DNA from 2 places in the Lysinibacillus sp. GbtcB16 genome. Region 1 is predicted to be linked to the other one. Evidence: a T-box and tRNA genes for the amino acid it is inferred to sense, from the RefSeq annotation. Region 1 holds a T-box; the other holds one or more tRNA genes.
The links. The T-box of region 1 lies ahead of argS (arginine--tRNA ligase). A T-box ahead of a tRNA ligase gene usually reads a tRNA of that ligase, here a tRNA-Arg.

Region 1 (8,216 bases):
TAGTCCCATTTCTTGCCCAGCCATCGGTAAATTGTTACTGAATAAAGATATGGATTCTATTTCCATTTCTTTCAGAACATGTCCGAATACTTTATTAATCATATCAGGCGTATAATCACTTTCCTTGATTTATTAGGATGGTACTAGGGTAAACTACGAGCCATTCAACTTGTGGTGGAAGTAGTCTCCCATTTTCTTCAACTATTTATTCGTCTATGGATTTAATCTCATGTGGTCCAATAAAACAAAGACGTTATTTTGATGAAAGTGGTAAGGATTTACATAATTCACCTGATGTTCCATAAGAGTCATCCTAATCCAAGATCAGGTGTTTACCCAGCACAATTTTAAAATAAAAAAACTATGTTGTGATTTTTGGCAACATAGTTTTTTAGTAATCAATTAGTTATCCCCATACTGTCAAACTAGTAAGCGTATCATTTTCGTTAGTGATATAGTTAATATTAGTGTAATGAAAATTTTTTGCACGTACGAAAAGTTTATGAGTAATTGACTCATCTTTTGAAAAAATGGAGACATAGCATGAATCTATAATTAAAAGTGCAAGTTCACAAGTACTCTTTAAAAAATCGTCATAACTTTTAATTTCCACTACCTCTTCCATATTATTAAAAGCCTTTAGATCCATAAATATTAAATAATATTCATTAGTTGAAATATATTCTTAGAATGATGGACCATTTAAACTAACACTGTGGGGGAATAAATCTGAACCAAGTGTTCCTTTTTCTATTTTGTAAGACTCTCCAGGACCTACTGACCAATACCAAGAAGGATCAATGATATTTGAAAAAATATCAGATAAAAACTTGCCATATTCATTATTAATCTCGAAAGAAATACCTCGCATTTTAACATCCTTTCTTCGAGCTACTAATTTTATTTTAAAACAAAATAATCTATCAATTACAAAATGTAATTTTCTGGGCAACTCTCAATAGCAAAGTGTATAATTTAGCTTATATTGGAAAATGTAGACGTCTATGCATACCTAAAATAAGCAAATCATGTAGAGGAGTATAATATGAAGATAAAAATTATTATAACAGGTGTCATTTTTTTCTGGATGTTGCCTTTTAGTCAAACTGCGCAGGCAGCAAATCTTAGTGAACATTATCATGATATAACAGAAAATGATCTTCAAAACAGTATCATTATGTCGCCTGAAAGCTCAATGGCATTTGTCAATGGTAATATGGTTTCTACGGTACAGCCAATTGTCAAAGATGGTAGAACCTTAGTGCCACTTCGCTTTATTTCTGAAGGGTTTGGCGCAAAAGTCGATTTCAATGCTAAAAATAATACTATAGCCATAAAAAATTCTGATAAAACAATAACCTTGAAAATCGGAAACAAGGCTTTTGATGTGAATGGCCAATCTATTCAAATGGACGTTGCTGCTAGCCTTCATCATAATTCTACCTATATTCCTCTAAGATATATAGGGGAGGCTTTTGATAAGAAAGTAGTCTATTTAAAAAATGAAAATGCACAACCTTATAGGTTGATTATGATTAGAGATGAAAAGGCAGCGGAGCTTGAAAATCTTAAACTTGTCCGTATTTGTGAATGGCTATTTCAGGGGAAATCAATTGTCTATAGCGATCGTTTTATGGCAGTAATCCAAGAAAAGGGTCAATTATTCTATAGCAATTATTTTTCTGATTTTGAACCATTTGTTTATAAGGAATTTGTTGAGGATAAAAATAACATTAAATTAGGGGATATTTGGATTAAAACAGATATAGGCAATTTTTATATGGACTACGCCTATAACACTACAAGAGAATTTATTTTATATTATGTGGATGGACAATCCATTTCAAGAGTAGCCGTAGAAAAAGCACCGATTAAAGCTGTAAAACCTTATGAGAATAATGTCTATTATCTAACAAGATATGAGCGTGGTATTGTAAATGCTCATGAAACGAGTAATCTTAAATCTGCCACACGAACAAATGGGCAATGGGTTACTGATTATTTAGGCAAGCCAGGGTTTTATTATGGTTTTGATACAATAGGCAATTCATATAACTGGAAAATAAATAATAACGGCATCTATATTTTTGGTTATAATAGATTTGGCCATTTAAGCTCAGATGATAGAAAAAAAACTTTTGGAAATTACCGGGTAGACGTAAAGGGGCATAATCATGAGGTATTACACCCTTAAAGTTTGCTTATTCAAGATACAGCGATTTGGCTGGTTTAGGTTCTGTAATGATCCTGAGCCAGTCAATTTTTGCTTACTCGGTTCGTTATGATTGGAATGGGGCATGGCCATTAGTTTGAGTTTACTTTCCAGCACAACATGTTCTATTATTTGCGTTGCTTTTTCGTATAAAAAATAAACCAAATATAATATACGATTACAACTAGTGACAAACCTAATGAAACATATTTATTTTGTTCATTGGGCAAAATAATAATAAAGATAATAGCTAATATAGTGGCAGGGAATACCGTGTAAAACCAGATTCGCACAGCTTTATTTTTAAAAGAAACTTCAAATCGATCCATACATACACCTCATTTATTATTTCTAAGTTTAAGTAGTTGAAAATTCTTTCTTACTAGATAACATAACAAATTTTGAGTTGGAAGTGAAATGGTAAATTGATGCTGGAGGAACGGATGAAATTAACGCATGAAAGATTAATGAAAATATCTTTTTTCCTGTAACTTTATTTGAAGATGATGCGTCTACATAGTAGTGTATTTAACTATTTTTGAAAAAGAATAGTAAATTGACATCATTTACCACGGGGGTTTTAGTTGCTTATTGCCAAAAATATAGACTAAAATGATTCTGACTGTTTTTTTATCAGGTACAATTTATCCTGATTATCTACTTGTGCCCATACGCACATCCCCGTTTTGACTGCCTAATGAAGTGACGAAACGAACCTTGTCTGCAAATCGGAAAAAATATCCCAATCCTCTATATGATGGAATACACGTATCCTTTACGCTAATTTTATAGGAAAATACTATAGTAAATGATAGGCCATACAATATTCGGCAACGGAACTAATAGGACATTCAGCTCTTTTAAGAGACGGAAATGATGATAAAATAAACATGTTATTGGAAATATTAACAATCGGAGGTATATTATGGGTAAGGGCTTATTATGGACAGCCACTTCTATCTTAGTAGTTTTACTTGGGTTTGGAAGCTACTATTTTATCAAAGAAATAACAAACTCTATGGCATACAATAAATTAGTGGATGAGTATAAAAAGCCAGTACCAATTAGCAATATAGAGTCTGAATATGATGTAATTGTCATTGGTGGTGAGCCTGAGGGTGTCGCTGCTGCGGTTGCTTCAGCACGTAATGGGGCTAAAACATTATTGGTAGAAAAACGTGAAGAGTTGGGTGGATTATTTACATATGGGATGTTGAATTTCCTAGATATTCCACGAGATGGTCATAATAATTCCATCAGTGAAGGTATTTTTAAAGAATGGCATGAGCTTGTTCGAGGTAATGATGCTTTTGGTATCGTCGGAGCTAAAGCAGCATTTAAAAAGCTGATTGATGAGGAACCAAATTTAACATTGTCGGTGCAAACGGAAGTTGTCAAAGCGAATCTTCAACAACACCAACTAACGTCTGTTGAGCTAAAAAATGAATACGGTACATATGTCGTTAAAGGAAAATCATTCATAGATGCTACACAGGATGCGGATTTTGCTACAATGTCTAAAGTTCCTTTCTTCGTTGGTGGTGAAGATATAGGGATAAAGGATAAGCGCATGGCTGTAACATTAATGCTTCATTTGAAAAATGTGGACTGGGATCAAGTAAAGAAAGCGGCGAAGTCAGATGTATTTGGCGGGGCTAACTTGAATCATACCGTTATGTGGGGCTTTACAAAGCTTCATGATGAATATACACCTTTACAAGAAGGTACAAGATTAAGAGGGTTAAATTTAGCGCGAGTGGATGATGAATATTTTATTAATGCCTTACAAATTTTCGGGATTGATGGCTTAAATGATCATTCGAAGCAGGCGGCCATTGCTGCAGGTAAAAAAGAAACATTGCATGTACTTAAATATTTACAGGAAAACTTCCCTGGATTTGAAAAAGCAGAAATCGTCAGCTTCCCAGAAGAGCTTTATGTACGAGAAACTAGACATATCTGGGCGGAATATCAATTACCAATGTCCGATATTTGGCAAAATCGCGATCATTGGGATAGCATTGGCATTGCCTCTTATCCGGTAGATGTGCAGGCTCAAACACCACATGATTATGGCTATGTCATTTCTGCACCAAAGCAATATGCGATTCCTTTCCGATCTCTAGTACCAAAGGATATTGATGGTTTACTTGTTGTAGGACGATCTGCAGGTTATTCATCTTTAGCAGCAGGAAGTGCCCGTATTGTTCCGACTGGTATGGTGACTGGGGAAGCGGCAGGGACAGCGGCAGCACTGGCTCTTCAACAAGATGTTACTTTTAGAGAAATGAGCAAGGATAAAAAATTAATTGCTACATTAAGAGAGCAATTGGATAAACAAGGTGCTTATATCGATTCATTTTCTGTGGACTATCCTTATCAAGGCGAATGGTATGATGAAGCCATTCAATCGTTAATTAACTATGGACTTGTAGTGGGTGGTTATGATAATGATTTAAAGGTCGACAGTAAAGCAACGAAAATTAAGTTTGCTAAAATGTTTAAAGAAAGTATGATTCGTGCCGGCGGAGAGAGTACAGCCGATAAGAAAGATAAGCTGGAGATTGTCATTAATAAGGTATATAGCACGGGTGATGAAGCTATTACGCGAGATGAGCTGGCGCAATATTTGTCAGATGTACTTATCGATGAATCGACTGGAACAAGCTGGGAAAGCTTAATTGAAAAAGAAATTGTTACTGAAAAAGTAGCGAAAAAAGTGAAGGACAATAAGCAACTGAAATTAAAAGAGATGTATGCCATCATGGCAGATGTCATTCATTATATAGAAAAAGAACGTTCCTCTAAATGAGGAGCGTTTTTTTAATGTGGATCTTTTGCATGCCTTCTGTAACAACATGAAGGTGAATGCGGATGCAATCAGTGCCAACGTTGCTGCTGCCCAGGCAAGATATTCTAGATTCCCTGAAGTGATGACAATGATTATTTAATACAAAAAATGTTGACGTCTAGAAAAGACTCCTGTAAAATATGTCAAAATCATAGAAAAATTCGATGATAAAGAGAGTAATTGATGGGACAACTGGAAAGCGAGTTAGGGATGGTGTGAGCCTAATACAGAAACCATGAATGAAGCGCACTTTGGAGAAGATTCTCGAACTACTAGTAGAGAATAGCGGGGCGTCACCTCGTTAACAATGGAAAGTGGTCATGATGAATGGCAACTAGAGTGGTACCACGGGATTACAATGCTCTCGTCTCTAATTATAGAGGCGGGGGCTTTTTTTATTGAAAATGGAGGAGAATATACATGAATAAACAAATTGCAAACAGTATTGCTGAAATTTTAAAGCATCAGCTAACAGCTCAAGACGTGGAACAATTGCTAGAAAAACCAAAAAGTTTAGAAGTTGGCGATGTGGCATTTCCATGCTTCACCTTGGCTAAAATATGGAAGAAGCCACCTCAACAAATTGCAGAGGAAATAGCGAACCAATTGCAAAATGAGATGATCCATCAGGTGCAATCTGTTGGTGGCTATGTCAACATCTTTTTAAATCAAGCAAAAGTAACGCAACAAGTGTTGGGCCTTATTATGCAGGAACAACAAAATTTTGGTACGAATAAAACCGAAATGGGGAGTGTCGTCCTCGACTTTTCTTCGCCCAATATTGCTAAACCGTTCTCTATGGGGCATTTACGTTCAACCGTCATTGGCAATGCCTTGGCAAATATTGCAGTGAAAAATGGTTACCAGGCTATTCGTATTAATCATTTAGGGGACTGGGGCACCCAGTTTGGCAAGCTTATCGTTGCCTATCAAAATTGGGGTGATAAGGAAGCCATTACAGCATCTCCTATTGAGGAATTATTAAAGATCTATGTTAAATTTCATACGATGGCCGAACAAGATCCTACATTAAATGAAATGGCTCGCGCCGCATTTAAAGCATTAGAGGATGGTGATTCAGAGGCGTTAGCATTGTGGCAATGGTTCCGCGATGTATCGTTAGATGAATTTCAGGCTATTTATCAGCTGCTAGGTATCGATTTTGATGAATATACAGGAGAAGCCTTTTACAATGATAAAATGACAGAGGTTGTGACAGAGCTACAAAGCAAAGGACTCCTAATGGAATCAGAGGGTGCCTTTGTAGTAGAGATGGAGGGAATGCCTCCTTGTTTAATAACAAAAACAGATGGCGCCACGCTTTATGCAACTCGTGATTTAGCGGCTGCCTTTTACCGACAACAACAGTATCAACCGAACAAAATTTTCTACGTAGTTGGCAATGAACAAACGCTCCATTTTAAACAATTATTTCAGGTGATCGAAAAAATGGGGTATAAGTGGGCAGAAGATTTGCAGCATGTACCGTTTGGGATGATGCTAAAAGATGGTAAGAAAATGTCCACACGTAAAGGTAAAGTGGTGTTATTAGCGGATGTGCTAGCCGAGGCGATTGCCACAGCTAAGCGCAATATAGAAGACAAAAACCCTCATTTACAGCAGAAAGAGCGAGTAGCGCAGCAAGTAGGAGTTGGAGCGGTTATCTTTAATGACCTAAAATATCATCGTTTAAACGATATTGAATTCTCCATCGAGCAAATGATGAATTTTGAAGGGGAAACAGGGCCTTATGTACAGTATACCTATGCTCGTATTTGCTCTATCTTGGCAAAAGGCGATGTACCCTCTCACATGAAGACATTTGCTCCATTAGGGCAGCAGGCTTGGCCAATCATTTTATTATTGGAACAATTTCCGAAGGTGGTGGACACCGCTTTTAATCAGGCAGACCCATCCATTATCGCAAAATATGCTTTACAACTAGCACGTTTATTAAATAAATATTATGCCCATCAAAAAATATTAGTTGATGATGCCCAGCAAGATTCTCGTCTAGCGCTTTGTCATTGTGTGGCGATAGTGTTAAAAGAGTCATTAGCGTTATTGGGCATTGAGTCGCCAGAAAATATGTAGTGAACGGTCGCATATTCAAAGCATTGACCATTTATAGAATACATGGTAAAAGGATAGAATAATAGAAGAAAACTCTTCCATTGACTGGCAGCAGAGAGGATTAAATCAAATGGATAAAAAACAATGGACCGTTTCACTAATTTTAGTCGTAATAAGTATATTCTTTGTAGCACTTAATATGAGACCCGCAGTAACGGGGATTGGGCCACTCTTTAATGTCCTCATGACAAACTTACAGGTTTCCAATACGAGTATGAGCTTTCTCACCTCTATCCCTGTTTTTTGCATGGGTTTATTTGCTCCGATTGCTGTACCATTTCAGCGTAAGCTTGGAACAAAATTAGCAATCGTGCTGTTAATGGTTATACTCATCTTTGCAAATGGGCTACGCTTTTTCCAAGAAAGCTATCTTTTATTAGTTGTCACTAGTTTTGCGGCAGGCTTGGCTATTGCGATGATTGGGCCTATATTAAATGCATTTATTAAGAAAAAATTCCCTCAGCGCTTTACGATTGTTATTGGTATCTATTCATTTGGCATCGGCGTTGGTGCTACTTTAAGTGCAGCATTGACAGTGAGCTTTTATCAGTATTTTGATAATCAGTGGACAGTTGCACTGGGCTTGTGGGCCTTACTGGCTATGGTCGCCCTTATTCTATGGAGCTGGGCAATCCCGAAAGAACAAGGGAGAGATGGTGAAGAATTTGCTAAAAACGAACCGGCGCGTAATCCTTGGGTAACTGGACGTGCTTGGTCAATTTTATTGTATTTTGGCTTACAAACCTCCCTGTTTTTCTCAATGATGTCGTGGCTTACACCTCTTTTACAGGACAAAGGAATGACGCTGAAGGAAGCGAGTATGATGCTGACGTTTATGTCTATTGTACAAATGATAGGGAATATTGCTGTGCCGATGCTTATGGAGAAATGGACGAATCGATTAGCATGGGTAGTGGCATTGGGCTGTTTAGGGCTGATAGGCTTTACATTATTATGGCTTTTTTCAGGTATTTATTTGTGGCTGGCCGTATGGATAATCGGCATTGTTCTAAGTGGGCT
Region 2 (8,216 bases), on a different contig from region 1:
TACTTTTCCTAAAAATGCTTTTGTACGTTCACTTTGTGGGTTTCCGAATAATTCCTCAGGCAACCCCTCTTCCACAATATAGCCACCATCCATAAAGACTACTCGATCACCAACCTCCCGAGCAAAGCCCATTTCATGTGTGACTACAATCATTGTCATCCCTTCAGCCGCTAGATTTTTCATAACATCTAACACCTCTTTTACCATTTCAGGATCAAGAGCTGAAGTAGGCTCATCAAATAGAATGGCCTTTGGCTTCATTGCTAACGCACGTGCAATAGCTACACGTTGCTGTTGTCCACCTGATAGCTGTTCAGGATAATTATAGGCTTTACTGTCGAGACCGACCTTTTTTAACAGCTCATGCCCAAGCTCTTCAGCTTCTGGACGACTCATTTTACGAATTTGCATGGGTGCCATCGTGACATTATCGATGACGTTCATATGAGGGAATAAGTTAAATTGTTGAAACACCATCCCCACCTCTGCTCGAATTTCATTGATATTCGTTTTCGGATCATTGATCTTCACATCTTCAATATAAATAGCACCGTCCGTTACTTCCTCTAGCATATTAATGCAACGTAAAAAAGTACTTTTTCCTGAACCAGAAGGCCCAATGACACAAACAACTTGTTTTTCTTGGATTTCATAATCAATCCCTTTTAATACTTCTAGCTTACCAAAATATTTGTGTAGGTTCTCAATTCTTATCATCTTGCTTCCCGCCCTTCTGCCTTACGAGGGACATAACTATTGCTAAATCGTTTCTCAATAAATGCAACAATCTTCGTTACACCATACGTTAATATTAAATATAGTAATGCAGCAACAATATACGGTTCCCAGAAACGGAAGCTTGCACCTGCAACAACTTTACTAGCATATAAAATATCTGGTGCAGCAATGACTGTTACTAGTGAGGAATCCTTTAATAATGCTATGAATTCATTCCCTAATGGCGGGATCATGCGTCTAAAGGCCTGCGGTAAAATAACCTTACGCATCGCTTGGTTATGTGTAAGTCCAAGTGAACGAGCAGCCTCCATTTGCCCCTTTGCAATACTCTGGATACCTGCACGGAAAATTTCTGCGTTGTAGGCAGCACAGTTTAAAATAAGCGCTGTAATCCCTGAAACCATATACCCTAAAGAATGTCCAAAAATGGTTGGAATAACGGCTAAGTGTATTAATAAAATTTGAACAAGCATTGGTGTTCCGCGGAATAAATCCACATATAATTTTGATGGCCAATATATCCATTTTTTACTTGATAATTTCCCTAGTCCTAAAAATAGTCCTAAAAGAATACCGCCAAAATAACCACTAAGTGTCAAAATAAGTGTTACGCCAATACCTCGTATAAACATATCTCGGTAGTTCCAGACAATGTCCCAGCGTAGGTCAAAGATGTCCATCCGAAAACCCCATTTCCCCTTTAAAGTCACATCAATTAAATGAGTCGCTAGCATACTGCTTGGCGAGTGGCATTACCCTATTATTCGAAATCAGTACCTGTAATTTCTTTTAATTTACCGTTTTCTTTAATCTTTTTCAGACCTTCATTTAATTTATCTAATAGCTCTTTATTCCCCTTTTGAACCATAAAGCCATAATATTCTTTTTCGAATGCGTCATCTTGAATGACTTTAATTTTTTGATCTGGATGCGCTTTAATATATTCGTATACTACCGCATTGTCTCCAATAGCTGCGTCAACATTACCATTTAGCATTTCTTGAATTGCGATTGGCTGACTTTCAAAAGCCATAATATTTGTACTTGCTTCACCTTGTAGCTTTTTAGCTGCCATATGGCCAGTAGCATTAATTTGTACGGACACCTTTTTATCTTTTAATTCATCTAATGATTTAATCTTTGAATCTTCTTTCACAACAATTAATAATTGAGATTCATAGTATGGCTCAGTAAAATCAAATGATTCTTTGCGCTCATCTGTAATTGTAATCCCTGAAGCACCAATATGTGTTTCACCGTTTTTAATTGTTTGGAAAACGGGTTCCCAACCAATATTATTCCACTCTACTTCGAAATCCATTTCATCAGCAATTGCTTTTAAAATATCGACATCAATCCCCACAATTTTCCCTTTATCGTCAACAGATTCAAACGGTGCAAAAGTTGCTTCTGTACCTACTTTATATACTTTCTTGCCATCCGCACCTTCTGAAGGTGTGCTACCAGAAGAGGCATTGTCCTTTGTGCCACATCCTGCAAGTGCTAAAGTTAGCGCTGCTATAACCATAAGTAACATCCAAGCTGTTTTTTTCATTGCATTTCCCCCTATTTCGATAATTTTCCATCCTGCGTATTATTTTTCGCAATTCGGAAATGTTAGACTATTAGGTCAATTATATTAACATTATAGTATTTGCACAACAACTTTTCGCATAAAACTAAATATTTTTTCATATTAATTAATGGAAAACCCAATTAAATAGAAAAAATAAGCATTAATAACAAGAAAACGAAACTAAAACTAATATATATACAATAGAAGCAATGCCAAATTTCGATAAATTTAAACAAAAAAAAAAGAATCCCCTCAGAAAGGATTCTTTTTTTCGGCTATTACTAGCCTTCACGGACAGTATGTTCACTAAAAAATAATTTGGAGTTGTTGCTTTCTTGAAGGTTTGAAAGGCATAAATAGGGGAATAATGCCAACTAGGACAGTATTCCCATTACTTTTCCTCTCTATCTCCACTAAGCAGGCTGCTAAACTACTTATTAGGAGATTGAGCTATTACAGTATATCAATATTCAGTAAAATGGCGCCCTCGGAGGGAATCGAACCCCCAGTGCAAGAACCGGAATCTTACGTGTTATCCATTACACCACGAGGGCAAAAAACACAAAAAAAAAGTACTCACCCTAGGCTTACGAAAAGCATGATGTAGATAATCCTCATTTGAAGCATACCTGCAAAATAGTGTCCTGTACTTTCAAACTTATAACCTTACCTATTATACAAACGTATCACATATATTTCAACCATAGAATGCAAAAAGAATTTATTTTTTTTATTTTAATTAATTTCACTTTAGCAGGGTTAATATTTGACCTTCCCTGACTATAATGTGTATGATAAGGTTACAGCTGAAATAAACAATGTAGATTTCAGCAAAGGTAATCGAATTTAGTTTTTTGAAGGAGGATTTAACATGAATTTAATTCCTACAGTTATTGAACAAACAAGCCGTGGTGAGCGTGCATATGACATTTATTCACGTCTACTTAAAGACCGCATTATCCTTTTAGGAAGTGCTATTGATGACAATGTGGCGAACTCAATTGTCGCACAGCTACTTTTCCTACAAGCAGAAGATCCAGACAAAGACATTTCTCTTTACATTAATTCGCCAGGTGGATCAATTACGGCTGGTATGGCTATTTATGACACAATGCAAATTATTAAGCCAAAAGTTCAAACGATTTGTATTGGTATGGCTGCATCAATGGGAGCTTTCTTACTTGCTGCGGGTGAACCTGGTAAACGTTTTGCATTACCAAATGCGGAAGTAATGATTCACCAACCACTAGGTGGCGCACAAGGTCAAGCGACAGAAATTGAAATTGCTGCTAAACGTATTTTATTCTTACGTGAAAAATTAAACGGCATTTTATCTGAGCGCACTGGTCAACCACTTGAAGTCATTGCAAGAGACACAGATCGTGATAACTTCATGACAGCTGAACGTGCAAAAGAATATGGTTTAATCGATCACATTATGCACCGTAGTACGGATAATAAATAATACAAAAAAGCCTCCCAGAAAATTACTCTGAGAGGCATTTTTATTTGTTTGTTAATCTTCATTTTCAATAATTGTAGCTAATGCTGTAACCGCTTGCTCAGCATCATTGCCTTCACTACTTAACGTTACTTCGGTACCTTTCGCCACCGCTAAGCTCATGACACCCATTATCGATTTGGCATTCACTTTTTTTTCATCTTTTTCTAGAAAGATATCCGCACTGAAACGATTGGCCTCTTGCACAAATAGTGCTGCTTGTCTAGCTTGTAGTCCTAATTTTAATTTAACCTGGACTCTTCTCTCGATCATTCTCAAAACTCCCCTTCACTACCGTTCATCTATTAGTTTTATCTTACCTTACTTACTAGCAAAAGAACAATAAGCGATTACGCATGACATTCATACCTGAAAAGTATGAAAACTTAACCACCTATTTTTTCACCGCGTCTTAATGCATCTGCTATTTCGTCTATTTTTCTTAAACGATGGTTGACACCTGATTTGCTGACGGTACCACTGGATACCATTTCACCAAGTTCTTTTAACGTAACATCTTGATACTCTACTCGTAATCGTGCAATTTCACGAAGCTTTTCTGGTAGCTGGTCAAGACCAATAGAATTTTCAATAAATCGAATATTCTCTACCTGCCGTAATGCTGCTCCAATTGTTTTGTTTAGGTTGGCTGTTTCACAGTTCACAATACGATTGACACTATTGCGCATGTCTCGCAATATCCGAACGTCCTCAAATTTCATCATTGCCTGATGGGCGCCTACAATATTAAGGAAATCAGAAATTTTTTCGGCTTCCTTTAAATAAGTAACAAAGCCTTTTTTACGTTCAATTGTTTTGGCATTGAGTTCAAATTCATTCATTAAATCCATCAATGCCTCACCATGTTCTTTATATAAAGAATAAATTTCTAAATGGTAGGCGGACGTTTCTGGGTTATTGACAGAGCCTCCTGCTAAAAATGCACCTCTTAAATAGGCTCTTTTTTGACCATTTTTTTTAATGAGCTTTCTTGAGATCGTATGATTAAATTGAAAGTCGTCTGAGATGATTTCTAAATCAATTAACAGCTCGCGCGCTCCTTCTCTTACACGGCAAATATATACGTTATTTTTTTTCAATCGCATTTTCTTACGAACTAGTAATTCCACATTGTACGGATACAATTTTTTCATAATCGTATATAGTCTTCTTGCAATTGCAGCGTTTTCAGTTTGCACGTCCAAGCTTAGTTGTTTATTCGCAAAGGATAATGAACCATTCATACGAATTAGGGCAGAAACTTCTGCTTTCATACAATGATTGTCCGCTTCTATTTGGGTTAACTCCTTTTTCGTTTCAGAAGCAAAAGACATATCACGCCCCCCTTTCAATCATAATTTCTATGTATATGTTCATCTTACCATATACAATAAACACTTTATGTTTCTATTATCGGTTCTCTTACCGATCATAAATACCGGCATAATCTACCAGCCACTCTGCAACATTCGTAGCATTATGTCGAACCGTACCATCTGATCGAATTGTAGCAATATCGCGCCTTATAACCTCTAATCCCATACTTTCAAGCTTTGCCACATCAAATGTCACTGGCTCTGCTCTTTCTTCTTTATACAATTCTTTTACAGGATTCGGCAATTCTTCATCATTAACTAAAATCGAATCAATAAAGGATGCGCCAACATGCTTATGTATGGCCGATACATGATCACCTGCTGTATAAGAAATGGTTTCACCTTTTTGTGTCATTAAATTACAAACATATATTTTTCTTCCTTTTGCTTTCACAACAGCTTCCCCTATCTCTTTGACAAGGAGATTTGGAATAATACTTGTGTATAAGCTTCCTGGGCCAATTAATATATAGTCTGCACGCTGAATTGCCCGAATAGCTTCTGGTAACGGTTGCACGTTTTCGGGTACTAAAAAAACGCGATCAATGCGTTTTGTCGCTGTCGGGACTTTTGATTCACCTTCAATGATTGAACCATCCTCTAACACAGCATGTAAGTTAATTTTTTTATTGGCTGCTGGTATTACACGGCCATGTACTTTTAATACCTTCCCCATCTCACTTATAGCATGGTTAAAATCACCAGTAATATCAGTAAGTGCTGTTAGCATTAAGTTCCCTAAGGAATGTCCACGTAAATCCTCTGACGCTGAAAAACGGTATTGAAACATTTGCTCCACTAGCGGTTCAATATCTGATAATGCCGCAATGACATTACGAACATCACCTGGTGGTGGAATATCATAATCATCTCGTAAACGTCCTGAAGAGCCGCCATCGTCTGCTACCGTCACAATAGCAGTAATATCAAATGGATGGTGCTTGAGCCCACGAAGTAATGTAGATAGTCCTGTTCCACCACCAATTACCACAAGCTTTGTTTGCTTTTTCCCCATTCACTCATTCCTTTCTACGATTAATATCACGATGCGTAATAACCGTATTCTCTTTGCTGGCTAAATAAGCCCCAAAAAACTCTGCTAAAGTTACTGAACGATGCTGACCACCCGTACAACCAAAAGCGATAACGAGTTGTGATTTACCTTCTTGTCGATAAAGAGGAATCATAAAGTCGAACAAATCCGTTAGTTTTTGTATAAGTATTTGCGTATCTTCCAAGGCTAAAACATAGGAGGATACTTCTGTTTGAAGTCCCGTCTTTGGGCGTAGCTCTTCTACATAATACGGATTTTTAAGAAAACGAACATCGAACACTAAGTCTGCATCAATTGGCATACCATGCTTGAAGCCAAAAGACATGATGTTTACGGTAAAAATAGTATCTGCTTCACTGGCAAATTCTTTAACGATCTTTTCACGTAATTGCTTTGGTTTCATGTTAGATGTGTTATAAACAAAATTAGCACGGCCTTTTACTTCCGATAAAAGCGCTCGCTCTTGCTTTATACCATCTAAAGGTAAGCCACTTACTGCCAATGGATGGGCTCTTCTTGTTTCTTTATAGCGTCTTACTAATGTGGCATCATCTGCATCTAAAAATAAAATACGAGCTACAATGTCGCCTTCTTTTAGTATATGGTCTAACGCCCCAATAAGCGCATCAAAAAAGTTACCTCCACGCATATCCATCACTGCCGCAATACGTGTACTATTCTTGCCAGAATCTCTTAGCAGAGTTAAAAAAGTTGTAAGTAACGCAGGTGGTAAATTATCAATACAGTAATACCCTAAATCTTCAAAGCTTTGAATAGCTACGGTCTTCCCAGCTCCAGACATTCCTGTAATAATAACCAATTCATGTGTACTTTGTTGGCCTTCAACCACCACTGTCATGCAACTCCTTTATTGTTCTTTTGATATTTGTATTTTCTGATGAAGTAATTCAAAATTCGTTGTATAGTCAAACGTGCCATACTGAATACCTGATTGCGAAATAGCAAATTGTAAATTAGTGCGATCTCCTTCAGCCATTGGCAAATGTGCTAAATCCTCTACTGGGTGCCATGCAAGTTTACCTTCTCTAGTTTCTACAAACGGTACACCGTCTACATCCTTGGCAACAAATGTATAAAGCATCCATTCATCTACGACTTCATCATTTTCTTTAATGACCATCGTATAAACACCCTTTAGGTGTACATGTAAAGGTATAACATTTGTCTCTTCCTGAAATTCACGAACAGCAGCCTCAAAGATGGACTCACCGCTTTCCATTTTTCCACCCGGAGCAACGTACCAACCTCGTCTTGGTTTTTGAAGTAATAATACTTTACCGTCTTTTACGGCAATTAAATTTGCAATTCTTTGCATAGGCACACCTCTAATCACTTTTGCATTCTACTCTCCATTATAGCAAGACACAGCAAGATTTGTCCTCATTTACAACTCTCATACGTAGACATTTAACAATTTAGTTTTATCGAAGAATTTATTAAAAAAAGCTTATGCTCTTTTCATGATCTATACAAATAAAAAAGTAGGTTGTTCCCACCTAATTGAGGCGGAAACAACCTACTAAACAAAATAAAAGGGGGATTGCTAATTACACTTTTAATCATACACCTTTTATATGTCATTCAAGTTACAACAATATTAAAACCACATTAAAATTGTATTTTTTTCCTTAAAATAGCCAAGTTATGCATTAATTTTCTCTAATAGCTCTTCTACATAATGCTGTACAGCTTGAGCTGCAATACTGCCATCACCAGTTGCTGTAACAATTTGACGTAGTGATTTTTCACGTACATCTCCAGCTGCAAAGATACCTGGAATTGTTGTTTCCATATTATCATTTGTCAAAATATAACCAGCATCATTTAAAATACCTAAAGATTCAAATGGCTTTGTTAAAGGTAGCATACCGATATACACAAACACACCATCTGTTGTAAACTCTGATTCAGTTCCATCCACAGTTGATTGTAGTGTAACACTACCCACTT

Region 2: it encodes a tRNA-Arg, which carries the amino acid that the T-box ahead of argS (arginine--tRNA ligase) is inferred to sense. The anticodon was not compared.

The regions. Positions count from the first base shown of each region.
Region 1 is NZ_JAGXJV010000001.1:1,624,192-1,632,407, forward strand. It holds partial or broken gene KVT27_RS08195 (DUF2691 family protein) at 407-871, opposite strand; gene KVT27_RS08200 (copper amine oxidase N-terminal domain-containing protein) at 1,046-2,194, shown strand; gene KVT27_RS08205 (hypothetical protein) at 2,341-2,541, opposite strand; gene KVT27_RS08210 (FAD-dependent oxidoreductase) at 3,138-5,024, shown strand; T-box leader at 5,219-5,438, shown strand; gene argS (arginine--tRNA ligase) at 5,484-7,157, shown strand; gene KVT27_RS08220 (MFS transporter) at 7,267-8,216, shown strand, end outside.
Region 2 is NZ_JAGXJV010000003.1:33,356-41,571, reverse strand. It holds gene KVT27_RS15090 (amino acid ABC transporter ATP-binding protein) at 1-717, opposite strand, end outside; gene KVT27_RS15085 (amino acid ABC transporter permease) at 714-1,418, opposite strand; gene KVT27_RS15080 (basic amino acid ABC transporter substrate-binding protein) at 1,499-2,293, opposite strand; tRNA gene KVT27_RS15075 (tRNA-Arg) at 2,794-2,868, opposite strand; gene clpP (ATP-dependent Clp endopeptidase proteolytic subunit ClpP) at 3,186-3,779, shown strand; gene KVT27_RS15065 (HPr family phosphocarrier protein) at 3,831-4,088, opposite strand; gene whiA (DNA-binding protein WhiA) at 4,202-5,149, opposite strand; gene KVT27_RS15055 (gluconeogenesis factor YvcK family protein) at 5,238-6,206, opposite strand; gene rapZ (RNase adapter RapZ) at 6,211-7,104, opposite strand; gene KVT27_RS15045 (NUDIX hydrolase) at 7,114-7,581, opposite strand; gene trxB (thioredoxin-disulfide reductase) at 7,909-8,216, opposite strand, start outside.